DNA from 3 places in the Paenibacillus sp. MABNR03 genome. Region 3 is predicted to be linked to each of the others. Evidence: riboswitches for the same ligand, from Rfam matches in the RefSeq annotation. Region 3 holds a riboswitch; each other region holds the start of a gene.
What was found. A riboswitch is a leader RNA that binds a small molecule or an ion and turns the genes downstream of it on or off. The one in region 3 is predicted to bind ZMP and ZTP.
Positions count from the first base shown of each region.

Region 1: another riboswitch for ZMP and ZTP. It lies ahead of AAIH57_RS12735 (hypothetical protein); the one in region 3 lies ahead of AAIH57_RS04105 (bifunctional 5,10-methylenetetrahydrofolate dehydrogenase/5,10-methenyltetrahydrofolate cyclohydrolase).
Region 2: another riboswitch for ZMP and ZTP. It lies ahead of AAIH57_RS22225 (TIGR01440 family protein); the one in region 3 lies ahead of AAIH57_RS04105 (bifunctional 5,10-methylenetetrahydrofolate dehydrogenase/5,10-methenyltetrahydrofolate cyclohydrolase).

Region 1 covers NZ_JBCIYR010000002.1:898,747-902,023, forward strand. Annotated here, with positions in the region: gene AAIH57_RS12725 (hypothetical protein) at 25-507, shown strand; gene AAIH57_RS12730 (DUF5316 family protein) at 867-1,073, shown strand; ZMP/ZTP riboswitch at 1,290-1,369, shown strand; gene AAIH57_RS12735 (hypothetical protein) at 1,753-2,028, shown strand; gene AAIH57_RS12740 (RNA polymerase sigma factor) at 2,369-3,277, opposite strand, start outside.
Region 2 covers NZ_JBCIYR010000004.1:566,305-569,581, reverse strand. Annotated here, with positions in the region: gene glyA (serine hydroxymethyltransferase) at 1-670, opposite strand, end outside; gene AAIH57_RS22225 (TIGR01440 family protein) at 919-1,512, opposite strand; ZMP/ZTP riboswitch at 1,655-1,736, opposite strand; gene AAIH57_RS22220 (low molecular weight protein arginine phosphatase) at 1,876-2,448, opposite strand; gene AAIH57_RS22215 (manganese efflux pump MntP family protein) at 2,574-3,134, opposite strand.
Region 3 covers NZ_JBCIYR010000001.1:955,726-959,002, forward strand. Annotated here, with positions in the region: gene AAIH57_RS04100 (hypothetical protein) at 171-794, shown strand; gene AAIH57_RS04105 (bifunctional 5,10-methylenetetrahydrofolate dehydrogenase/5,10-methenyltetrahydrofolate cyclohydrolase) at 954-1,805, opposite strand; ZMP/ZTP riboswitch at 1,857-1,936, opposite strand; gene AAIH57_RS04110 (ribonuclease domain-containing protein) at 2,136-2,573, shown strand; gene AAIH57_RS04115 (barstar family protein) at 2,590-2,865, shown strand.

The DNA of each region.
Region 1 (3,277 bases), on a different contig from region 3:
GAACGTATGAACGATGGAGGTAATATGAAAAAAACAGACTGGATTAAAGTACTCCTCGTGGTGTCACTGTTCGGAAATTTGGCGTTTTTTCAAAATCATGAACGTGCAAGCAGGAAACAAGATATTAAATATGAATTATTGAATTCAAACATTTACAGAGATTTAGCTCAACTGGAAGAGACTATACAGTACCAGATAGATAATAATTGGAAGAACGAGCCTCTTGTTACACAGAAGCTTGATGATGCCATTGATTCAATTCTCTTGAGCCATGTAATGGAGGAAGACAAGAATAAAGAAGATATCCTCTGGGAATTGCACGAGTACTTGTATAAGTTTAAGTATAGTGAAGAAACTTTTGATGTTATTTTAAACGATGAACAACGCTTTAATTTCATTTATTTAGGCGATAAACTCCGTTCAAGTGGGTGGAACTATGGGGTAGGGGATGATTTAAAATGGAGTGTTTTTAAATCAAAAGTAAAGGAACTAGTAGCGGAAACATAAAAAAATAATTCCATATGAATTAGGATTTAACTGATGCGGAAAAACTATAAATCTATAACGTTGGTACCTCTGTTAATTAAACTGAAGACCACACAACACCACCGATCATATATTTACCCATAAGAATATTTGGAGATTCGTGATATTTTAAATGTATTTAGAAGCATAAGTTTGCCGTGAGTCCCGATTATGACGATGTATGATAATTAAATTTAGACAGCCAGCAAGTTGATCGGCTGTCTTTTTCGTTAAACTAACAGGCAGGTTAATGTAAATAGAACTTCACTTCTTCGCTTGCAACCTTTCCCTGTAATAAACGTTTTATTAAAAACTAGGGTGATTGGGAAGGAAGATGAAATATGAATTTTTTTATTTATCTAGGGATCATTCTCATTTTTGTTTCTGGACTTTGCATTGGAGCATGGACGACTGGTTACCAACAAAGAGGTAATTTTTATTCAGAGTCTAAGGAAGACCGTAAAATAAAGAAGAAAGTTGCGACATGGTCTGCTTTAGCAGGTGTCTGCTCGTTTGCAGTTGCTGGATTGATGTATTTACTCAGCTAACGGGCAGGTTAGTTCAACAAAATGTAGGAAAATAAATATGCTTATCTTAATTTGCAGAATCTTCGAATACTGTAAGGAGTGAAAGCAGATTGTCTAGAAATAAATGTTTCAAGATAGGAATTAAGCTCGAGATCAAAACCAGATAAAAGTGAAAGCGTGTAAAAATTCCATATAATTACAAATAAAAAAGATGTCATGTATACTTAGTGTTAAATATCTGATATGTGTAACTGGCGTAAACGTGGAGTGAACCGGGGTGGCACATATTTTATATGCCGTACGCCTGGGCGAAGTGTTTGATCTCTTGATCAAACACTTTATTTATTATTCAAGGAATGAAAGGAATGGTGGCGGCAATGAAAATGGCGTTTGTGTTATTCGATGGAATGACAAGCATGGACTTTGCTGGATTTTATGAAGCGGTGACTTGGCTAGTGATTCTAAAAACGAAGGAAAACGTATCATGGACATTCTGTGCAGACAAGGATGAAATTACAGATGATCGGGGGTTGAAAATGAAATCCGACGAAGTGTTACCTGATCTAGGTGATTTTGATCTAGTGTTTTTCCCGGTGGATTATCAACTAGAACGCTTCGATTTGATGAGGATTTCTTGGGCTGGGTCCGAACGGCAGAGTACGTACCGTATAAGATTTCTATTTGTACAGGGGCTTTGCTATTGGGCGCAGCAGGTTTCCCGGCAGAAGTGGGGAAATCCACAACTTCAAAAATGCTAGTTCAAGCCCTGAATAAAAATGCGTATATTTCTGAAGATGATGTTAGTCATCTTCCAGTTAAAGGACGAGGTAAACCCTGGTTAGATAAAGAAACAAACGACTTGACCTGGAAAAACATATTCAGTTTGACAAAGAATTTGATGGATTCTGGCTATGATGTAGTTGTTGACTACGTGGCTTTTCCAGAAGACATTAATAAAAGAATTAGCAGATTATGATGTGAGAATAATTTATGCGGGTATTAATGGTGTATCGTCTACCCATTATGTATAGCGACGGTTTAAGAGCTGCAGAAAATCAAATGAAAGAAATACGCCAAATCTACTCTGGTATATTCATGAAAATTCAACTAATTTCTTCTGGTAACAACAGCACTACCCATGACGCACATGCGTCATGGGTAGTTTTTAATCATTTTCATATGTTCAGGAGGGGGCCGTGGTGAAATAGCGATGTCCTAATCACTTCGCTGGACAGACAGAGTGGAAAGACAGAGTTTTGTGTAAAAATGGCCACCGACCGGGAACGGCCATTCTTCGTATACATTTCCGAACCGACTTACTTGACCGGCCCCATCCAGGTTGAAATCGTCTTCTGCTGGTGCGGCAACGGCGGTTTCAACTTCCCGTTATCGATCAAATGCTTCAAAATATAAGCGACCAGCCGGCCTCCGCCGGTGTTGCCTCTCACCATGTAAGCAAGCTGCGGCTCCAAATGCTTCGGCTGATTTTGCAGGAACAGGTTGAGCATTTTGTCGTAGAGCTTGCCGACAGCAGGCGCATACAGAGCGGACAAATCCGGCATTGCCTTGTTCAACCGATCCAACGTTTGCGGAGAGTCGATCCAAACCGCATTGAACTTGTACCCCTCCTCCGTCTTGCGGATGTACCCCTTCTCCAGCAGGAACGAGTATTGCTCGGCGTTCTCTTCGTTGTCGGGCAGTTCCCCTTGTTGGAACGCATGACAAATCTCGACATTCCGGTATTCCAGGAAACGCCAATCCATCTGGCGGTCGCTCCAGTAAGTATTGAATTGCCACAAGTATAAGGGAGTGTCTTCGACGTAGCGGAGCGACGGACCGAAGGTGACGTAACTACTCAAATCAAAACCCGGATCGGCATTGTGGCTCCGGTTTAACGCCGCATAGGCAATATACTGACCTCCGTCCTTTCGCATTGGTGCGACCGCATCGAAGCTTTCGCCCGCCGGCATGCTCCGCCAAGATTGCTCCTCGACGTTCTTGGGCAGCAAGGTCCAGAGCAGGAAGTTATAGTCGCCGTCCGGAACGTACACTCCGCTATCCTCGACTTGCCGGCGAACTTCCATTAACGCGTCAAAATGAACATCGGCCACTTCGGCGGCGCAATCTTGCCAGAATTGATGACCGGCTACGGCCAACTCGAAGAGGTCCCATACGATGGTATTGCTTTGATATTTGCCGGGAGAGGTTTGGATGAGAAAATTATA
Region 2 (3,277 bases), on a different contig from region 3:
TTGTTGTTGTTACAAAATGAGCATGTGGAACCGGGCTCGGATGCAATCCGGCTGCAACCAGTCCTGCAATGTGGGCCATGTCCACCATGAACAATGCGCCTACGTCATTGGCGATGGAAGCCAGTTTTTCAAAATCAATGGTACGCGGATATGCGCTTGCACCTGCAACGATCAGACGAGGGCGATGCTTAAATGCCGCTTTGCGCACTTCATCATAATCGATCAGGAACGTATCTTCCTGTACGCCATAAGCCACGAAATTGTACAGCAAACCGGATGCATTCACCGGGCTGCCGTGAGTCAGGTGTCCACCATGAGCAAGGTTCATGCCCAGTACCGTGTCGCCAGGTTTCAGGGCTGCAAGGTACACTGCCATATTCGCTTGTGCTCCGGAGTGAGGCTGCACGTTCACATGCTCAGCACCAAACAGCTCCTTCGCGCGGTCACGTGCGATATCTTCCACGACATCCACGTGCTCGCAGCCACCATAATAACGTTTGCCTGGGTATCCTTCAGCGTACTTGTTCGTCAGTACAGATCCAAGTGCCTCAATTACCGCTTCACTTACGATGTTCTCGGATGCAATCAGCTCAATGTTGTTCTGTTGACGTTTCAGTTCAAGATTCATCGCTTCTAGTACTGCAGGGTCATTCTTGCGCAATTGTTCCATGTTTAAATTCCTCCCAGGTATAAGTGAAGTTATAAAGCGAAATTAATGTTTACACGAAAACGGAGAGTGCAGGACCAATCTAGAGAAACGAAGTGTTCGCCTTTATCACCGGATTTCCCCTTTATCACCGGATTTCCCCTTTAAAGGGGATTCAAAAAAATCTGGGGATAACAGCGATCGGAAGATGGTTTTGCAATCGGAGTTAGGAGTGTAACCTTTCAGTTTCGCTTTATAGTTGGTTGAAGATTTTAGTCGCAAAATGTCGAATCTGGTTGCTCTTCCATACGATACACCGCGCGTTCGCCGCCAATCAACTTCGGACGGGTCAAGGCTGTCGTTACACGGGCTTCCCCGATGTAGCGAAGTGCTGTACGGAACGGGACTGCCACATGCCGTAAATGCATGCCAATCATCGTTTCCCCAATATCCATTCCCGCGTGAGCCTGCACATGTTCGGCCAGGCAGGGATCACTCAGCGAGCGATATGCTGCGGATGCCATGGAACCGCCTGCCTTGGGAACGGGTACGGCCCCCACCTCGGTCAAACCAAGACGTGTGAGCAAAGAACGCTCCATCACCAGCGCACGGTTTAAATGTTCACAGCACTGGAACACAGGCTCGAAGCCAAATTCCTGCTGCACCTCGCGGATACCCGCAAGAAGCTGCTGTGCCACTTCAATCGCACCACTTGTACCAATTTTCTGGCCTGCGACTTCACTTGTACTTGTACCGATTACCACGATCTGTCCAGGCCCAAGCTGTCCGGCATGTGCCAGTTCTCGCAGAATGGATGCGGTCTGTTCCTGCAATCCGGGTTGTTCCGAATCTAACTCAATAGTCATCCTATCGCCTCCCGATAAAATCATGCCTGACTTCCTCACGGCTGCCCGATTTTGTATTCATGCACGGCATTTCAGGTACTATTATAGCGAATAATCAGATGAAAGACGAAAAAAAGAGCAGTCTGCGGGTACCGCAGAATTGCTCTTTTGCCCAGGCGACCGGCCGTTTGTTCCGGTGCTCCATTGTGGTTGTGCCCACTTCGTCGCCAGTTACACCGGATCCCTGTTTTCCCCTTCATCATAAAACAACCTGCGTCTAAAATCAACGGGTATTTTACACCACATGTTCGTTTTTTTCATAGGAAACGGAGTCTTAAGATTCGATCGTTACCGCCCAATTACATTTCCCCGCACAGCACCGGTTTATCCCAACTTGTCCAGAAGCCGATCCAGTGCGGTCCTGATCTCTGCCGCAGCTATATTATAATCGTCACGACTGCCGCCGAACGGGTCGGATATATCAAAGCTCGGAATGCGTTGGCGGATCTCAATCACGCGCTCACGCTCTGACGCCAGAATCTCCTGACCCAGTGCACGTTTCAGCTCCAGTGTCGCAAACAGGCTGTCCAGTTCCTGAAGATCATTCAGAACCTGCTCATCATTTTCCACATACTCTTTCAGGGTATACGTCTTGTGGACCGAATCCGGGAAAACCTGCATTACATGCTGCTTGTGGCTTCGCGTCAATGTAAGGATCAGATCGGCCCATCCAATGAGGCTCGCACTAAGCTGCGTGGAATGTGCAGGTCCCTCCACTTGATGATCTCTTAATACGGCTTCGGCATGACGGGAAATCGGCATACCGGTTGTTGCTGCTACACCAGCAGAACGAACCTCTACCTGAATGCCCCGTTCTGAAGCCAGCTTGCGTAAAAGCCCCTCCGCCATGGGGCTGCGGCACGTATTCCCTGTACATACAAACAAAATATGTTTCATTGTGATAGCCTCCCCATTTCGCAAATGTTGTCGAATGATGCCATATTTTAATTTTAAACGAAGCAAATTGAAAGAAAATAGGTATGACTGCACAATGCTGCAAGCATTCCGCGTGAATGGCTGTTTTAAAATATAAACAATAGCCCAAAAGCGAGCAGAATGGCTCCACCAATGGCTTCGCCATAATCGCCAAGGTTTTGACTCACTCGTCTTCCCAGCAGCAGTCCCATCACGGACATGATTCCGCCACACGCGCCGAAAGCCAGTACAGTCAGTACCAGATCGCTGCTAAACATGCCGAGTGACACGCCAACGGAAAATGAATCCACACTTACACTGAGCGAAAACAAAATTACACCCAGCATGGATCGGTGATCCACCAGCTTTGTGTCTCCTTCACGGAACGCATTCAAAATCATGTGACCACCGAGCAAAACGAGCAGCCCGCCTGCAGCATACGTCGTAATGTCCCCAAGGAGAGAACTGACGTATTTCCCCGTATACATACCGATCAGCGGCATGATGACATGGAACAGGGCTGTGACAAAGCTGATTCGCAGCACGTCGCGTAAACGAATGCCTTTCATGCCTATCCCAATGCCAAGCGAGAAGGCATCCAGCCCCAGAGCGACGGCCATGATCAAAATGGTTACCAACTGCCCCAAATGGGCAGATACATCCCACATCCCCATACCCCCAAGTCACGTAAAGGTTCTTGTACACGATATGCGGACAAGGACACAAACATGACGGGAGATAACCTTGCGCTTCCATTATTCCAAAGATCCCGGCTGAATGGAACATTTCCTTTAAGCGAGAGATTCGGATA
Region 3 (3,277 bases):
TCGGGCCAATAGTCAAACAAAAATGAACCATCTATAATGTAGAGACCAAGGTAATATACGAACTCATTTCCGGGAAATGAAAACGTAATGACTTTTTGAGTGGAACATTGTAATACTTCTGTGAGTTTTCAATTAGACTACATTAAGGATTTGGGCGAGGAGTGATTAGTATGAACCTATATCATATACAATCTACATTACACGGAGTGGATAGAACTACTTCGTTTCTGGAGAATAACTTTATCGGTATCGTTTGGCCAGCTACAGGGGATCTCGAGCAAATGTCTTCTGAAGAATGGAGAGAGCAACTCGTACAACGCTATGCGCTTAATGAAATGGAGCTGAACCGGACAATGGATACTCTCCATACTTTTGTAAATATCATGCAGGATGGGGACTTTATCTTGATAGACGATGATGAGTGGGTATACGTTGGGGATGTGGGTGATTATTTTTATGATGATTCCTCGGGCACGGGTGAAGACTTGATATGTCACCGGCGAGGAGTTACCTGGTTGGGGCGTATTCCTCTGACCGCGATAAATGACAAAGTACGTGCACTGCTTAATGATTCTTCTATTGTTGTAAAATTCGATCATCCCTTGTCACAGGCTCAACTGGACCCATGGCTTTCGATAGCTCCCAAAACTGAAATGTCAGTTCAAGATACCGTTAGGGTAGATGAAAGGATCATTCAGCAAGCTCTCGATGTTTTGAAAGAAGCATTGCAAAGTGAAGATGCAGACTTGCGAATCCGTGCAGCGACGGCTATTTTGCAATATGTAAAATCGTAGGGAGGATAAGAGCGTGTGAAAAACCAGAGGAATTGACGATCACACCAGAACTTGCCACCAAAAAGTGTAGTCACGAGCTAATATTCTTCCACAAGAAAATAAAAGAAGAGCACACAGGCCCCTCATCAGACAGAGTGGGCTTGGGTGCTGTTATAACGACTATGATCTTTCAGATTGCATATAAGCTGACTGGATTGTGTGTTCAATAAGCGTAGCAATAGTCACGGGGCCAACTCCACCTGGTACTGGTGTAATGGCAGATGACTGCTCCAAGCAGGATACATAGTCCACATCACCGACGTTACCTTTATTGTAGCCGGCATCGATCACAACAGCGCCAGGTTTAATCCAGCTGCCTTTTACAAACAACGGTTTGCCAACAGCAGCAATCACAATATCCCCTAACCTCACAATTTCGTCCAGATTGACGGTTTTGGAGTGACAGGTCGTCACCGTTGCATTTCGGTTTAGTAACATGGCTGAAACAGGCTTGCCCAAGATTGGGCTTCTACCAATGACAACGGCATGTTTGCCTTCGATTTGAATCCTATAGAAATCCAGAATACGGATAATCGCCTGTGGAGTACAGGAAGGGAACGCGGCTGCCCCAAAAGCATTTAACGCATAGCCTTGGGTCGTAACGCCATCAACGTCTTTCTCAATGCTGATTGCATCAAAAGCGGCTCTTTCGTTGATATGATACGGCACAGGGTGCTGTAACAGAATGCCATGTACGGAGTGGTCTGCGTTTAATTTGTTTATTTCTTGAATTAATTCCTCTGTTGTCGTTTCAGCCGGCAGAACGACCTTAATGGAGTGTACACCTAAACGGGCACATGCATTTCCTTTCATGCGTACGTACGTTTCTGAGGAAGGGTCATTGCCGACCAGAATAGTAGCGAGACAAGGGAGGATGCCTTTCTCCTTAATCATTGCAACTTTTGCTACCATTTCTTCCTTCATAAAGTCCGCTACCGTTTGTCCATTTAAAATGAGTTGATCTGTAGTCATCTTGTTCATCGCCCTTTCCAACTAAAAAGAGGCAAGGAAATAAAGATTCCTTACCTCTGCCCAGGCGTACGGCTGATTAGAATCATATGCTCCCTCACGGTTCACCGTGTTCGCCAGTTACATACGACCATTACAATATTAATCTGATCGTACTTCAATTTGAAAAATTGTTCAATACTTTTGATTGGTATATACTTTTTTGTACCATGATCCTGAATGAGCGATGCTGATGAAAGGGAATGGATGGTAAAACAGTTCATAAATTAGCTCACGTCACTGCAATCACAGCACAATGGGAGCGATGAAAAGATCAAAAGGAGACAAATCGCAATGCTTATTAAAAAATGGTTAGGCACGTTACTTATTATTCTGGCAACCATGCTGTTCGCAGGTTGTTCGCTTGAATCGATTCCATTGGATGATCCTGCTCAGGAGAATGCTGTCCTGACCCAATTTGATGAAGTTGCCAATTATATCATCGACCATCAAGAACTTCCGGAAAATTATATAACGAAGAAAGAAGCCAGAGCTCTGGGTTGGGAACCAAGTGAAGGCAATCTGCAAACCGTCGCTCCAGGCAAAAGTATCGGCGGTGATGTATTTCAGAATCGTGAAGGGTTGCTGCCCAAGAAAAAAGGGAGGACCTGGTATGAAGCAGATATTAATTATTCAGGAGGAACCCGGGGAAGCGACCGAATTCTATACTCCAGTGATGGCTTAATCTATAAAACAACCGATCATTATCGCACGTTTGAACAAATCAAATGACCAAAGGTAGGATGGTATGAAAAAAGTAATTATTAATGGAAGTGACATTCATGGAAAAGAAGAATTACATGACATTCTTCAGGCGAAGCTAGGATTAGGAGAATCTTATGGACGCAATTTGGATGCGTTGTGGGATGGTGTGACGGGTTATATTTCAATGCCGCTTACCATTCAATGGCTTCATTTTGAGGCCAGCAGGGCAGTCCTTGGAGAATACGCAGATCAGTTATTGGATTTGCTGCGTGAAGCCGAAGAAGAGCTGGAGCAGTTTACTCTTGAAGTGAAAATGTAGTCTGAGTGGGCAGTCCTTAGGGACTGCTTTTTTGTTTTTGCAACAAGTACATCATGAGTTCCGTTATTTAAATAATGAAATACTAGGAGGGGAATATTATACAGAAAAAGCTATTATATTGTGTTTTGGTTTGTGTAGCAGTTTCTCTGACATCAGCTTGTTCAGGCAGGTCTACAGATGCTGAGGCAATAAACAGTCTAGATGGACTTTATCGTGCTGCATTGGATGAAATCATATCTACAGATACAGCTCTTAACACAAACATGGAGTATATATCCGTAGTCTTCGATCAAAGCATTCAACCAGGTGATTCTGACCGACAACACATCGTAGAATACCTACACCAGAAGTACAAAGTGGAGATTTATAAGCTGACATACAAACAGTTGGTGAAACAAGGCTTATATGATGG